DNA from 4 places in the Paenibacillus sp. BIHB 4019 genome. Region 4 is predicted to be linked to each of the others. Evidence: riboswitches for the same ligand, from Rfam matches in the RefSeq annotation. Region 4 holds a riboswitch; each other region holds the start of a gene.

Evidence for each region. Region 4 has a riboswitch for cobalamin ahead of BBD42_RS30885 (ABC transporter substrate-binding protein). Riboswitches for the same ligand answer to the same signal wherever they lie in the genome.
Region 1: it holds a riboswitch for cobalamin, as region 4 does, so the genes downstream of both, metE (5-methyltetrahydropteroyltriglutamate--homocysteine S-methyltransferase) here and BBD42_RS30885 (ABC transporter substrate-binding protein) in region 4, are expected to answer to the same signal.
Region 2: it holds a riboswitch for cobalamin, as region 4 does, so the genes downstream of both, BBD42_RS18220 (energy-coupling factor ABC transporter permease) here and BBD42_RS30885 (ABC transporter substrate-binding protein) in region 4, are expected to answer to the same signal.
Region 3: it holds a riboswitch for cobalamin, as region 4 does, so the genes downstream of both, cobJ (precorrin-3B C(17)-methyltransferase) here and BBD42_RS30885 (ABC transporter substrate-binding protein) in region 4, are expected to answer to the same signal.

The regions. Positions count from the first base shown of each region.
Region 1 covers NZ_CP016808.1:4,192,209-4,195,715, reverse strand. The annotation lists gene metE (5-methyltetrahydropteroyltriglutamate--homocysteine S-methyltransferase) at 1-1,822, opposite strand, end outside; cobalamin riboswitch at 2,087-2,279, opposite strand; gene BBD42_RS18235 (energy-coupling factor ABC transporter ATP-binding protein) at 2,311-3,180, opposite strand; gene cbiQ (cobalt ECF transporter T component CbiQ) at 3,167-3,507, opposite strand, start outside.
Region 2 covers NZ_CP016808.1:4,188,477-4,191,983, reverse strand. The annotation lists gene cbiQ (cobalt ECF transporter T component CbiQ) at 1-250, opposite strand, end outside; gene BBD42_RS18225 (energy-coupling factor ABC transporter substrate-binding protein) at 247-531, opposite strand; gene BBD42_RS18220 (energy-coupling factor ABC transporter permease) at 531-1,304, opposite strand; cobalamin riboswitch at 1,472-1,676, opposite strand; gene BBD42_RS18215 (DUF445 domain-containing protein) at 1,864-3,099, opposite strand.
Region 3 covers NZ_CP016808.1:6,089,129-6,092,635, reverse strand. The annotation lists gene BBD42_RS26365 (leucine-rich repeat protein) at 1-64, shown strand, start outside; gene BBD42_RS26360 (DUF6376 family protein) at 384-857, shown strand; gene BBD42_RS26355 (hypothetical protein) at 881-1,150, shown strand; cobalamin riboswitch at 1,286-1,433, shown strand; gene cobJ (precorrin-3B C(17)-methyltransferase) at 1,599-3,440, shown strand; gene BBD42_RS26345 (sirohydrochlorin chelatase) at 3,465-3,507, shown strand, end outside.
Region 4 covers NZ_CP016808.1:7,129,240-7,132,746, forward strand. The annotation lists gene nikB (nickel ABC transporter permease) at 1-379, opposite strand, end outside; gene BBD42_RS30885 (ABC transporter substrate-binding protein) at 399-1,973, opposite strand; cobalamin riboswitch at 2,255-2,517, opposite strand; gene BBD42_RS30890 (hypothetical protein) at 2,743-3,507, shown strand, end outside.

The DNA.
Region 1 (3,507 bases), 2.9 Mb from region 4:
CAGGCTCATCCACTTGAATCATTTCAATGCCCGCTTCCTCCAGCGCCTTCACTTCTTCTGCCAGGGCAAGCGCGATTTGGTAAGCAACCTGCTCACGAGTCAAGTCGCTGCGGACAAACGACCAGTTCAAAATCGTAATCGGGCCCGTCAGCATGCCTTTCACTGGTTTAGAAGTCAGCGACTGCGCATAAACGGTTTCTTCAACAGTCATCGGCTTGCTGAACTGCACGTCGCCGTAAATGACCGGCGGTTTTACGCAGCGCGAGCCATAGGATTGCACCCAGCCATTTTTCGTGAAAGCAAAGCCTTCCAGCTTCTCTCCGAAAAACTCTACCATATCCGTACGCTCAAACTCTCCATGAACGAGCACGTCAAGGCCGATCTCTTCCTGCAGCTTGATCCAATGCTGAATTTGCTCCTTAATGAATACGCGGTATTGCTCCTCGCCCAAATCACCACGACGCCATTGCTGTCTCGCTTGGCGTACTTCCGCCGTTTGCGGGAAGCTGCCGATTGTCGTTGTCGGCAAGAATGGCAGCTGCCAGCGTTCCTTCTGGCTCACTTGGCGCTCTGCAAATACTGCTTTACGTTCCGACGGCTGTGCATCGATGCTCGCTACAGCGGCATGGACGCTTGCACGGCCACGGGACGGCGATGCAGCAAGTGCAGCCAAAGCTGCTGCATTGCGATCAAATGCCTCTTTTACGGCTGCTTCTCCTTCATTCAGCGCAGTTGCAAGAACGGCAATTTCCTCCAGCTTCTCATTGGCATAGGCCAGTGCGCCTGCAAGCTCTGCCGGCAGTGCCGTTTCAAGAGCCGCTGATACAGGCACATGCAGCAGGCTGCAAGAGGAGCTTACAATCAGGCGGTCGTTTGGCACGACTTTTGCAATACGGGCAAGCAGCGCTTTGCGCTCCTGAAGATCGGCCCGCCAAATGTTGCGGCCGTCAATAACGCCTGCACCCAGCACTTTGTCCTGCGGGAAGCCGATTGACTCCAGCTGCTGCAGGTTCTTTTCAGCGCCAGCTGTGAAGTCCAGACCTAAGCCCTGTACAGGCAAAGCCGCGATTGCAGCATAATGCTGAACGGATTCGAAATACGTTTGCAGCAGCAAATTGAGCTTAGGTGCCGCTTCATGAAGCTGGGCATAAATGCTTTGCACAATCGCCAGATCTGCTTCGGATACGTCCGTTACGAGCGAAGGCTCGTCCATTTGCACCCATTGTACGCCTTCTTGCTCCAGCTCGCGCAGCACCTGTGCATACAGCGGCACATACTGGGCAGCAACCGCAGCAAGCTCAGAAGCGGCATAGCCTTTAGACAGCTTGAGGAATGTATAAGGTCCAACAATGACTGGTTTGCCTTCGATGCCCAGCTTTTCCTTTGCCTCGCGGTAAGCGATCAGCGGACGGTTCTCGGTCAGCGCCGGCGTAATGCCCTTCAGCTCAGGAACAATGTAGTGATAGTTCGTATTGAACCATTTTGTCATCTCGGATGCAGAAGCGGTTTTGTTGCCTCTCGCCATTGCATAATAAGTCGTTACCGATACCGGACCGCCTGTATAGCCAAAGCGCTCTGGCACGACGCCAAACATCGCAGCTGTATCAAGGATATGGTCATAATACGAAAAATCATTTACCGGAATGAGATCAATGCCAGCCTGTTTTTGCAATTGGAGATGGTTTAGACGAATCGTCTCCAGCTGCTTCAAGAAAGCCGCTTCCGCAAGCTTGCCGCTCCAGAACGCCTCCAGCGCTTTTTTCCATTCTCTGTTTTCACCGATACGCGGATATCCCAAACTGCTGCTTTTTACTTGACTCATTGTTGTTGCCTCCTGTTTTTCATTATTCATCCGTGTGGATGGAAGTTATAATCCTTTGTTATTTCATCAACAAACTCAGATATATACTTATGGCAGTGCGAGCGAATTTCTTCGCGGCGGCCTTTCCCTATACATCCAATTTGCTGCCAGCCAGAAACTGCAAAAAGGGACGTCCTACCCTGTACAGAAATGTGGGTAAAGACGCCCCTCGTTTCAACAAACGATGGCTGCCATCTTTAACACCTCCCTATCTCCCGTAGGTACTGCAGTGTATAGAATAAGGCAGGTCTCCTGGCTCCAGCATCATCATCGCTGCGCTCGCCTTCCCGGCATCATGCCAGTGGCTTTATTGCGCAAAACTCCGCTGTTACAGTGGCGGGACCGCGCCGGTATTGCACCGGACTTCCCTTTTAAGCTCAAGACGTTACGCAAGAGCACCCTATTCCTCGCTATTTAGTTGGTCGTTCTTTATTTATTTATTTATTTATTTAAACAATAAAAGATTTTACAGCCGCTTTAAACTGGGCAAGCGTACGCGGCGCCTGCTGTTCTCCTCGCAGCTCAGGCGGCAGTGCCTCCCAAGCCTCCAGCACCATTGGCAGCGTGAGTCCAAGGCTTCTGAGGCGCTCGCCTTCGCGAAATACCGATTCCGGCGTGCCCTCCAATATACAGCGGCCCTCATTCATGATGAAAATCCAATCCGCCCAAGCATAGGCCATATTCATGTCATGCGTCGCCATAACCGGCGTTATGCCGCTGGCATGAATGCGGTCCAGCTCAGCCATCAGCCGCTGCTCCGATATCGGATCGAGATAAGCAGCCGGCTCATCAAGCAGCACTAACTCCGGCTCCAGCGCCAGTACGCCAGCAAGAGCAACTCGCTTCTTTTGCCCAAGGCTGAGATGATGCAGCGGCTTATGCGCCAGTTCCTGCAAGTTCAGCTGCTGAACGATGCGCGCCGTACGTCTGTCAATTTCCTCTTCTTGAAGCCCTGCATTGCGCAGCCCATAGGAAATATCCTCATAAGCGGTATTCAGAATGAGCTGATGCTCCGGGTCCTGAAAAACAAGCCCGACGCGCCGTCTCAAGCTGGCGAGCTCTCTAGGCTTGTAAGAGAGCGGCTCGCCGCGCCAGCTTACGAAACCGGATTGCGGACGATTAATGCCAATAAGCTGCAAAAAAAGCGTCGACTTGCCCGAGCCATTATGCCCGCACAGCGCTACCTTTTTGTTCGCAGGAATGCGCAGCTCTAGCCCGTTTAAAGCAGACTTGTCCGTTCCGGGATAAGCATAGCTCACTTGGTTCATTTCCATAATGGTTGATGCCCGATCGTTATCCGCCAGCTTATTCACCTCCATACCGAAGCCATAGCTCTGCTGCCAGTAAAATCGTTAAGCCGAGCCCCGCTTCCGCCCAATGCCGGAGGCGAACCTTCCGCTTTACAGCAGGCGCAAGGCGGATTTCATTCGTAAATCCTCTTGCCATAAGCCCATTCGACAGCCCCTTGTATCGATGCATCGTTTTGACGAAGAGCCGCACAGCAATCGCCGCCGTATCTCGCAATTTGCCTTTAAAACCGTGTTGACCGCCCCGTGCACGCTGCGCGAGCAGCATAGCCCCCGCCGTATCCAGCAGCAGAAAGATGAAGCGATACATAATGATCATGAGCTCCAGTACAATTTGCG
Region 2 (3,507 bases), 2.9 Mb from region 4:
CAATGAGCAGAGCGGGCAAGCTGAGAATGAACAGCAGGCAAGAGGAGAAAAGCAGCGCCGCATAAAGCTTGGCAGGCACTTTCGCATAGCCGACCGTCCACAGCGCAAGCCATGCGAAAATGGCAAGCTGTACGAGCGGATGAGCGATATAGGCAAGCAGCAGCAGAAGGGCTGCAAGCCCGCATTTCCAAAGGGCGGATAAATCCCGCAGCTTATTGGAATAAGAAATCGTATCAATCCATTTCATCATTGCTGCTTCGTTTTCCCTGATTTCCCTTTAATAAGGCCAATTACATAGCCGATTACTCCGGCGCCAATCGCAGCTTGCAGCGCAAACAGCATGCTTTCCGTTTCTCCCGGCAACTCAGCCAGCGGGGACGCCCATGGCTCATAATGCGGCGCAATCGTCTGGATCATTTCCTCCGCTGCGCCATCCGCGCCGCCAAATTCGGCGTTAATGAATAGTAAAGGCGCAACGGCAAGCAAAACAACAATGGCTAAAATCCAAATATTTTTGGCGCTGCGGCTCATTATACGCGCTCCCCTTTCATTCTCCGCTTCAAAATAGACAGCTCGTCTGTATTAAAAGATTGCAGCCAGTTCCAGATCAATACCGTCAGCAAGCCTTCGCTAATCGCAAGCGGAACCTGGGTAATCGCAAAAATACCGCCAAATTTCATAAAGGATGCGAGTATGCCGCCCTCAACAGCCGGAAAAGCAACAGCCAGCTGAACCGAAGTAACGATATAAGTGGCCAAATCAGCAACAGCGGCAGCAGAAAAAATCGCCACGCCTTGCTTGCTGCCTGAACGCATCAGCAGCCGATAGACGGCATAGCCCGCCGCGGGACCTGCAACCGCCATTGAAAAAGCATTCGCGCCAAGCGTCGTCAGCCCGCCATGTGCAAGCAGCACCGCTTGAAACAGCAATACCATAGAACCTAATACGCTCATGGGCAGCGGCCCGAACATAACCGTGCCAAGCCCCGTTCCCGTCGGGTGCGAGCTGCTGCCTGTAACGGAAGGAATCTTAAGCGCGGACAGCACGAAGGTGAAGGCAGCCGCCAAGCCCAGCATCAGCTTAAGCTCTGGTGCTTCCTTTGTAATTTTCCGAATGGCGCGTACACCCAGAATGAAAAAAGGAATAAAGGCCGCCCACCAAAAAATCGCCCACCCCACAGGCAAAAATCCTTCCATAATGTGCATCGCATAAGCGGATTGCGGCTCATTCACCAGTAAAAAAAGCGTAAACCCAATAACCAGCAAAGCGGTGCTAACTGCTGTCTTTCTTTTTAACTTGACCATTCGTTTCAATACCCTCCCCAATGTGTTCATGCCTGAAGACAACAAAAAATGACCGCTTTCCCTTCGCTGGGAAAACGGCCATGTGTACGCAGAAATAGACGGTTGCGCCAGCAAACAGACTGGTAGCAATCGCTTTCGTTCGTACACCTATCCTTTCCGCGAAGGCAATGTGGTGCTGGAACGAGGTAGGTCTCCTGGCTAGCGGATCATTATTTTCCTTCGTCTTCCCTGGCTGCCCTAAAGCTTAGGCCAAGTGACTCCTGCTGGTGAAGGAAAACTCCCCGATTACAGTGGCGGGACCGCTCGGGATTTGCACCCGATTCCCTGTTACCCTTTGACGTGCGCAAAGGCACCTCGTTCCATTTGAATCATTTTTTCAAAATATAGGAAAGGATCTGATGTTCCAATCCCTTGTCTATATTTCTTGGACTTAAAACACGCCGCGCCGCCAAAGGACGGAGACAGCCGTTTCACCTTGTATTCATGGGTCATTTTGTAGTTTGATCTTATCACAAAAAATTCAGGCTGTCCCCTATAAATGTAAACGGCTACTTCCCTGTTAGAAGAAGGACAAAATAACGCCTACGACAAAACCGCATAATGCGCCGTTGACGCGAATCCACTGCAAATCGTTGCCGACTTTTTCCTCCAGCATGGAGACGAGCGCCTTGTCATCCATCCGGTCGAGATTATCCCGAACGAGCGCACCAATGCGATAGTGATTATTCTCAATAAGACGAACGAGATAACCGCGAATGCCCTCTTCCCAATTGGCGAGCATTTCCTGCTTGCCGTTCAAATAATCCGTTGCAAAACGGTATCCCTGCACAATGGCGCGCCCTCCGCTGCGATGCTGCTCCTCCAGCTTGTCCAGCACGAGCTGTCTCAGCTCCTCCAGACGCAAATGGATGAAGCGTTCCGTTTCTACGCTGTCCACACCCTGTTCAATGAGCTGCTTCAGCTTGAGCATCAGCTCTTCGTTATCGGCAAGCTTCTCCGCCTGGGCTCTCACCTCAAGCAGCAGCTTTTGCCGATGCGGGCTTCCAGGATGGGAGAGCTCCTGCATCGTTGAGAGCAGCATGTTCTGGATCAAGCCGCCGAGCTTCTCCTCGTTCATAAAGCCGACGAAAGCTTGCAGTGCAAACCCCATGAAGCCGCCAACCTTAAGCTCCTCCAGCTTTTTGAAGGCGAGCTTGCCGAGCATTTCCTCGGTTTCACGCTTGCGAATCCAGTGGCCTACATGCTCCAGGCCGTAATCCAGCGCCCGTTCATCCCAGCGCTCATGGACGAAACGATCCGCCAGCTTGCGAACGATTGGCGTAAAATCCTGCTTTTTCACATAATCCGCCAAAAATCCATGCAGCACGCCGCTAACCCGCTCCAAAGGCACGCGCTCTACTGCCGACTGGGCAAAATCAACCGCTGCCAGCCTGAATTTGCGCTTGCCAATCAGCCGGGTCGCCGCCGATGCTGCTCCTGCGAACAGTTGAAAGCCAGACAGCTTGCGGGTAATGCTTTCTTTATTCAGCAGTTCATTTTCCATAGCGCTGATGAGCGAGTTGACGATTTTCGCCCGGTTTTTGAGCAGCAAGGACGTATGCGGAATGGGAATGCCCATCGGATGGCGGAACAGTGCCGTCACCGCAAACCAGTCGGCAATTCCGCCGACCAGCCCTGCTTCAAAGCCGCTTTCCAGTAGATGCGTCCACGTGTTGTCTGGCAGCCACCATCTCGTAGTAATGAAGCCTGCCCCCATAACGGCAAGCGAAATACCTGCTATATATCTTGATTTCATCGTTGTCCTCCTAATCGCGGGCCCCAGCGCCCTCCTGTTGCATATTGCCCTATTATACCAGATAATGAGGTGGCAAGCGTAAACGGCTGTGCCTGCCTTTGGCAGTACAATCCCGTTTCGCGTAGAAATATAAGCGTTAATAAGAGTCAAACTTATTCTTCTTATATTTCAAGCGTAAACGGCTGTGCCTGCCTTCGGCAGCACAAGCTCGTTTCGCGTAGAAATATAAGCGTTAATAAGAGTCAAACTTATTCTTCTTATATTTCAAGCGTAAACGGCTGTGCCTGCCTTCGGCAGCACAAGCTCGTTTCGCGTAGAAATATAAGCGTTAATAAGAGTCAAACCTATTCTTCTTATATTTCAAGCGTAAACGGCTGTGCCTGCCTTTGGCAGCACAAGCCCGTTTTT
Region 3 (3,507 bases), 1.0 Mb from region 4:
AACGAGGGCGCAGGCAGCGGTTATACTGAAAAGGTTCCTGCAATATGTACATTTTATCGATTAAATCAAGCAAAGTAATCCATCCCAAATTAATCGAGATACTCATTCATAGAATCGTCTGTATAACGATAGGGAAGGAGCTTGCCTCGTGGCAGCTCCTTTTCGTCGTACAAGTAACTGGCAGGTATATGTGAAATGTCGGTTGACAAGAAAATGGTCTAAATGAAATCCACGAAATTTTCGGGCTGTTTTAGTCTCATTTGATCTTATAGCCCACATAAATGATGGACAAGCTTATTAATAAGACGAAATGCAACCGTTTGGACGCATCTGCCGTATAAGTAGTGCTCTGTGCAAGACAGGCGGAAAGGAAGAGATTAAACATGGCCATTCGTTCAGGAAAAAGCATACTTTTAATCATTGGAATGTTATTATTAGGAGGATGCTCGTTATTTGAGGATGCCAAACAGGCGGTTAATTCCGTATCGAGCTCGGCCGATTATGTGACGGGGGCAGCAACATACATGCAGACGCTCACGAGCTTTAGCGAGCAGGCGACGCAGCTTGCGGAGCAAGCCGTAAACGATGCGAGTGCACGCGCTGATTATAAGGAACAGCTGGTAGCGGTGCAGGAGTCGATCAAGCAGTTTGGCGAGCTGCAAGCGCCAGATTTTGCCAAGGACGTCCATCAGACCGTGGTCGATTATAATTTGAAGCTGCAGGACAGCATTGATGCGGTGCTGAAGCAGATCGAAGACGGCAAAGCATTGGTTGACGCAACGGAAATTCCAAATACGATTAACAAAATCAACGAGCTGTTAAATCAAGTGAACCAACTACAGCAGCTGGTGTCGTAACGTAAAGAGAGGAAGAATGGAAGATGAAAGTTAACATTTTGCATGCTAGCATGACGAACTCCAAGGAATCTGGTTTCGTAGGCAAGGTTCATTTTGAAGTAGAGGGCCAGACGAACCAATACGAAATTACCCTTCACAGCCGCAAGGCGACAGAGTGGGGCTACGGTTTGTTTTTTCTGAATGAATCGGGCAAGGAAGAAGATCTTTTGGCGGTTGAGGATGAGCTGGAAGAGGACGATGAGCTGTTTGATTCCCTCGTGAAAGCGGCTTGGGACACGCTGGAGAAGAAATAAATAGCCCGGAAAAAAATAGAGCTGGCGTCAGCCTGGACATGCTGTCCGTGCTTGCGCCGGCTCTATTTGCGCCAAGGCTGATGGCATAAACGCACTTGTCGATCATACAATCTAATGTTATCATTAAGATTACAATTTAATAGGAAGGGAATAAGTGTCAGCAGGCGCCAAAGCGCCCAAGTTGACTTAATAGGGAAGTCGGTGAGAGACCGGCGCGGACCCGCCACTGTGTGAAGCCCTAACGCTTCAAAGCCAGGAGACCTGCTTATTTCAACGACACTGTAAACCTACGTGGATATTAGGAAGGTGTTAGAGATTGGATGGCCCTTCGCTGTCTGCGTTTAACAAGGACATTGGTCTTTTCAAGCATTTCTAACACATATTGTTAGAGGTGCTTTTTTTGTTGGATAGAAATTGTAAATTGCTACATAGAAGGAGTTGGGCATCAATGAGTGAAGCAGGCGTCGGCAAGCTGTTAATTATCGGATTCGGCCCAGGGAGCTTCGAGCATATTACGAAACGCGCCCGTGAAGCGATTCAGGAGAGCGATATTGTCATCGGCTATAATACGTATGTCGACTTGATTCGGGAGCTAATCAGCGATCAGGCGATTGTGCGTACGGGGATGACAGAGGAGGTCAGCCGGGCGCAGGAAGCGGTGCGCCAAGCGGAGAACGGCAAGAAGGTAGCCGTTATATCAAGCGGCGATGCGGGCGTATACGGCATGGCAGGACTCGTGTATGAGGTGCTGATTGAGAAAGGCTGGAAGCGTAATGGCGGGGTAGAGGTTGAAGTGATTCCCGGCATTTCTGCCATTAACTCGACAGCATCCCTGCTTGGCGCGCCGATAATGCATGATGCTTGCACGATCAGCCTGAGCGATCATTTGACGCCTTGGGAGCTTATTGCGCGCAGGGTAGAAGCGGCCGGACAAGCGGATTTCGTCATTGCGCTTTATAACCCGCGCAGTGGCAGAAGAACGCGGCAAATCGTGGAGACTCAGCGGATTTTGCTCAAATACCGCTCGCCAGATACGCCGGTAGGCATTGTGAAAAGCGCGTACCGCGACCGTGAAGACATTGTCGTGACGACTCTTTCTCGGATGCTTGACCATGATATCGGCATGCTGACAACAGTCGTTATCGGCAACTCTACTACTGTCAATTATGACGGGCTAATGATTACGCCGCGCGGCTATCAGCGCAAATATACGCTAGGCGAAGGGGCTCAGCCTTTGAAGCCCCACCAGCGTCTGCAAGAGAAGAATGAGCCATGGGCGCTTCATACGGCAGGAATGCCTGAGCTTCCAGCGGACGGGGGCTATCGCGCGGATGAATATGACGCGACGGACCAGCTGCTCGAGCGGGAGGAGCCGCAGGCGGTTGCGACAGACGAACCGAGAAATGGTAATGGACAGGGCAGCGGAGTAGCGGTTGCTGTAGCACCCCCGGTTGTGCCCGTGAATCCGGCACCAGCCCCAATAAATACAGCCGTTTCGATGAGGGCAGAGGCTGCCCCGGTACCGGCAGTATCGCCTCTGCATTTGGCGATGGAAGCGGTGCTCCTGAATGATCGCAGCAAAGGTATCGAGCCTAGTGCGGCGTTTGGCGCAGTATCGAGCCCTATGCCTGTGTTTGCGCAGCAATCGGTGCTTGAGTTTGCAGTAAGCCCAGGTGTCGCGACGAAAAATTTTACGCCCCAGCAGCTCGTAGCATTGGCGCAGGCTGTTGGCGAGAAGGGTTCGATTGAATATACGCCGCATCATCATTTGCTGGTGCGAATTCCGACATCGGACCCGGACAGTGTGACGGCGCAGCTGCGTGCGGATGGGCTCAGCCTAGCTCCAATCGGTGATGTACTGCAATTGAAGGCTTGCGATTTTTGCAATCTGGAGAAGGCGGAATCGGTGCCTTATGCCGATGAGCTGCAAGACAAGATCGGCGGCATGGCAATGCCGAAGGAGCTGCGCATCGGGTTCAATGGCTGCGGCATGGCATGTTATGGCGCAGTAAACGAGGATATCGGCATCGTGTATCGCCGTGGCAAATTCGATTTGTTCCTCGGCGGAAAAACCGTCGGCCGCAACGCGCATGCCGCGCAGCCAGTTGCCGAAGGCATTGCCGTCGACGAAATCGTGCCACTGATTGAACGCATTATTGCGCTTTATAAATCGGAAGGACATCCGAATGAGCGCTTTCATAAATTTTTCAAACGAATGGGTCAAATAGAAGGCTATCGCTATCAGGAGCTGCCTGTTTTTCATATCGAAGACGCATTGTGCGGAGACTAGCGACAGCAAGGGAGATGAAGGAAGATGGATGCGGTTTTGTTTGTAGGGCACGGAAGCCGGGATGAGA
Region 4 (3,507 bases):
AAAAAATTGCGGTCACCATGCCTATGAGGCACGTTGCCAGCAGCATGACCAATGCGCCAGCAGTAGCAAGCTCCAGTGTGGCGGGCAGCCTTTTGAGCAGTTCCCCGGCAACCGGCTCCTTGGACATATAAGATGTCCCCCACTGCCATGTAAATACATCGCCTAGCCAGCCTATATATTGACTCCACAAGGAATCCGTCAGTCCCATTTCCTCCCGGAGCGCGTCAATCGCCTCCTGCGAAGCCGGGATATTATGCGTGGTCAGCAAAATTCTCGCCGGATCGCCTGGAGACACCCTCATTAATATAAAGGTCAGCGTCGCTACGCAAAAAATGACGAGCAGCATTTGCGCGACGCGTTCGAGCCAAAAACGAAGCATACTTGAGTTCACCCTTTACTTAAGGGATATCGACTTCAGCCGTCACATAATAATATTCGATCGGATGCGGTATGAAGCCCGTTACCCCTTTTTTCACGCCAAATACATTGTCAGGATGTACGATAAACGACTGCGGCAAATCAGCATTAATAATATCTTGGGCCTGTATCGCAAGCGCATTGCGCGCGTCGGTATCCGCCGTATCGTTAAGCTTATCGATTACCGTCTCAAGCGGCTTCGATTCATAATGGCTGACGTTCGATTCGCTAGCAGATTGATAGAAAATGTTCAAGAAATATTGCGGATCTCCCGTCTGTGCCGTTAGCATGCTGTACATAGCAAGGTCCCAATCGGACTTCGCAAGCTCAGCGTCAATATTTTCAACCTTGCGTATTTTCACGGTAATTCCTTCATTAAGCAATTGATTTTGGATAACCTCTGCCATAACCGACAGCTCAGGTCGGTGCGGGAACGTAAGAAGCGTCGCCTCGAACGGCTTGCCTTCCTTCTCCCACATGCCTTCCGCATTTTTCTGCCAGCCGCCAGCGGCCAGCAATTGTTCCGTCGTTTCCCCTGCTGCTTGCTCCGCCACTTTGCCGAATGGCAAAATTTCCGGGAACGGGCTTTTCGCTTTCGTGCCGTAACCACGCATAACCGATTCAATAATCGCCTCGCGCGGGATCGCGTGATCTACAACCTCGCGGTTCGCTTTTTCTTTAAACAAAGCAGAATTCATATTAAATAATACCATATGTGTACGAACGGATGGGGCAGACAGCACTTCCAGCTTGCTGTCCTTCTCTACCAGCTCAATGCTGTCAATCGGAATGTCCGTTGCGACATCTACTTCACCAGCTTGCAGCGCCATCAGACGCGTGTTGCCATCGGTCACAAACTTCATCGTCACCTCTGAAAGCTTTGCGGGTTTTCCCCAATAGCCATCATAACGCTCAACAACAAGCGATACGTCTTTTGTAAATTGCTTGATTTTGAAAGCTCCCGTCATGGCCGGGTAGCTGCCCGCTTCCTTCATGCTGTCAACATCAAGAATAATCGTGCTTGGATCAGCCAAGCTGGAAATGATCGCCGAGTTCGGCTGTGTCGTAATCACTTTCAGTTCGTCTGGCGCAAGCACTTCAATATCTTTAACTAGCAGCAAATCCTTCGCCAAATGGCTGTTCGCAATGGAACGCAGCAGCGATGCTTTTACGCTTTCAGCATCCATCTTTTTGCCGTCGTGGAACGTTACGCCCGTTTCCAGCTTGAACGTCCACGTATTAGCATCCTCCTGCTTCCACTCCTTCGCGAGCCAAGCGGATGGCTGCAGCTGCTCATTCAATTTAATTAGCGTCTCCCCTGCGCCCGAGCGCATAACATCCCAGCTATCGTCGCCATGCGGATCAACGCCTGCTGGGTTCCATGTGTACGCCATTGTTAGTGTTTTATTAGCGGCAGCAGCGTTATTTCCCGAGGCGGCATCCGTGCCCTGCTCTGCGTTTTGACCAGCATTCGTGCTGCATCCTGCAAGGACCAGCATCAAGCAAACGATCATCATTCCAAGTGTCAAGCTAAGTGGCTTCTTCGTGTTGTTCATGTTTCTTCGTCTCCCCTTCTAGTAAGCGTAAGCGGCCGAATGCCGTCCTGTGGCGGCAAAGCTGCCGTTTCGCGTAGAAATATAGAGAAAGGATACAAAAATCAAATCCTTTCCTATATTAAAAAAAAGCATCCCCGACCCTTAAGAAAGCAGTCAGAAATGCTTTTATGTTAAATAACTAAACCTTATCTGCGTCTGCTTGCCATGAAGCAACAAATAATCGTTAGACATTTTGCAATAAATGGGCATAACCAACCACCTCCCTAAGCACCGTAGGTCAAACAGTGATGTTAAAACAGGCAGGTCTCCTGACTTGGGGCCTCCCTCTCTTCCCTTCCCAGCTAGGGTAAGCTTCTGCTATTCGTCTTGCGACGAAAAGAAGCTCATCAGCCAGTGGCTTATTTGTGAGGGGAGCGCAGCCTGTGTAAGCTGCTGCCCTTTACAGTGGCGGGTCCGTGTCGGCCTTTAACCGAACTTCCCTTTTAAGCGAATGAAGACGTATAAGTTCCAGCCAACATTTCGCACCTATTTTCATTCAAGTATGAAGTTTTGCAGGCTCATAAGCCCGTCCTGTCCGTAATCCATTCTTAATCATAGGGAGGAAGCGGGAATCTGTCAATGGCTTTAATTCGAATATGAAAGTGTTTTCAATATAAGACTTTCATATTTTTTCCAGTAATGTTATATTGAAATTACTTCACGCATGATGAGCTTATTTATTAAGTTAGCCCAATAGATAACCTAATCAAATAGAAAAGGAATGATCACAGTGACGGTGAAAATCCTTCCAGTTGAAGAAAAGCAAATTATTGATTCATATTGGTTTTACAGTGATTTTTATTCTATTATCTCTCGTGTAGACTCGGAAAAATTATGGTTTATGAATAATTATATTAATTTATTCGATATTCCTGATCCAAACCAATTATATACCTTTTTCTTCAACGGTTATTATAGAGATAAAATGGTTGAGTTTTATGACTGCCCTTTTATTGATTTTCAGCGGATAGCGTTAGACAGGCAAAGCTCGACGATTTTAAATAACGACCTGTTTGATTTTATTAAAGCATCGATTGATGGCGGCTATTATGTAATCGTTATGATCGATCGTTTTTATATAAAAGAGTATGAAATTTCGGCAAAATCCCCACATGAAGTCATGATAAATGGGTATGATGATGCAAATAAAAAGCTGTACTTTTGTGACAATAATGCCAACGGAAAATATTCAACGAATATCACCTGTGATTACGAAGCTTTTCATCGAGCATTCCATGTATTAGAAATCGATGCCCATGATTTTAAAGACCATCTTTATTTATTGAAGCCGCTCGAAAATACCGATTATACTTTTTCTCTAACATATGTGAAAAATACGATGAACGCCTACCTCTTGTCTAAGGCACATACGGATGAACATTATAACCAAGCTTTAGGCACACCAGGGCTAACCTTCGGTATTAATGTATACGACAAGGCCTCCGAGTATTTAAACTATTTGGCTCAAGAAGAGGTAGTATTTGATATTAGATCG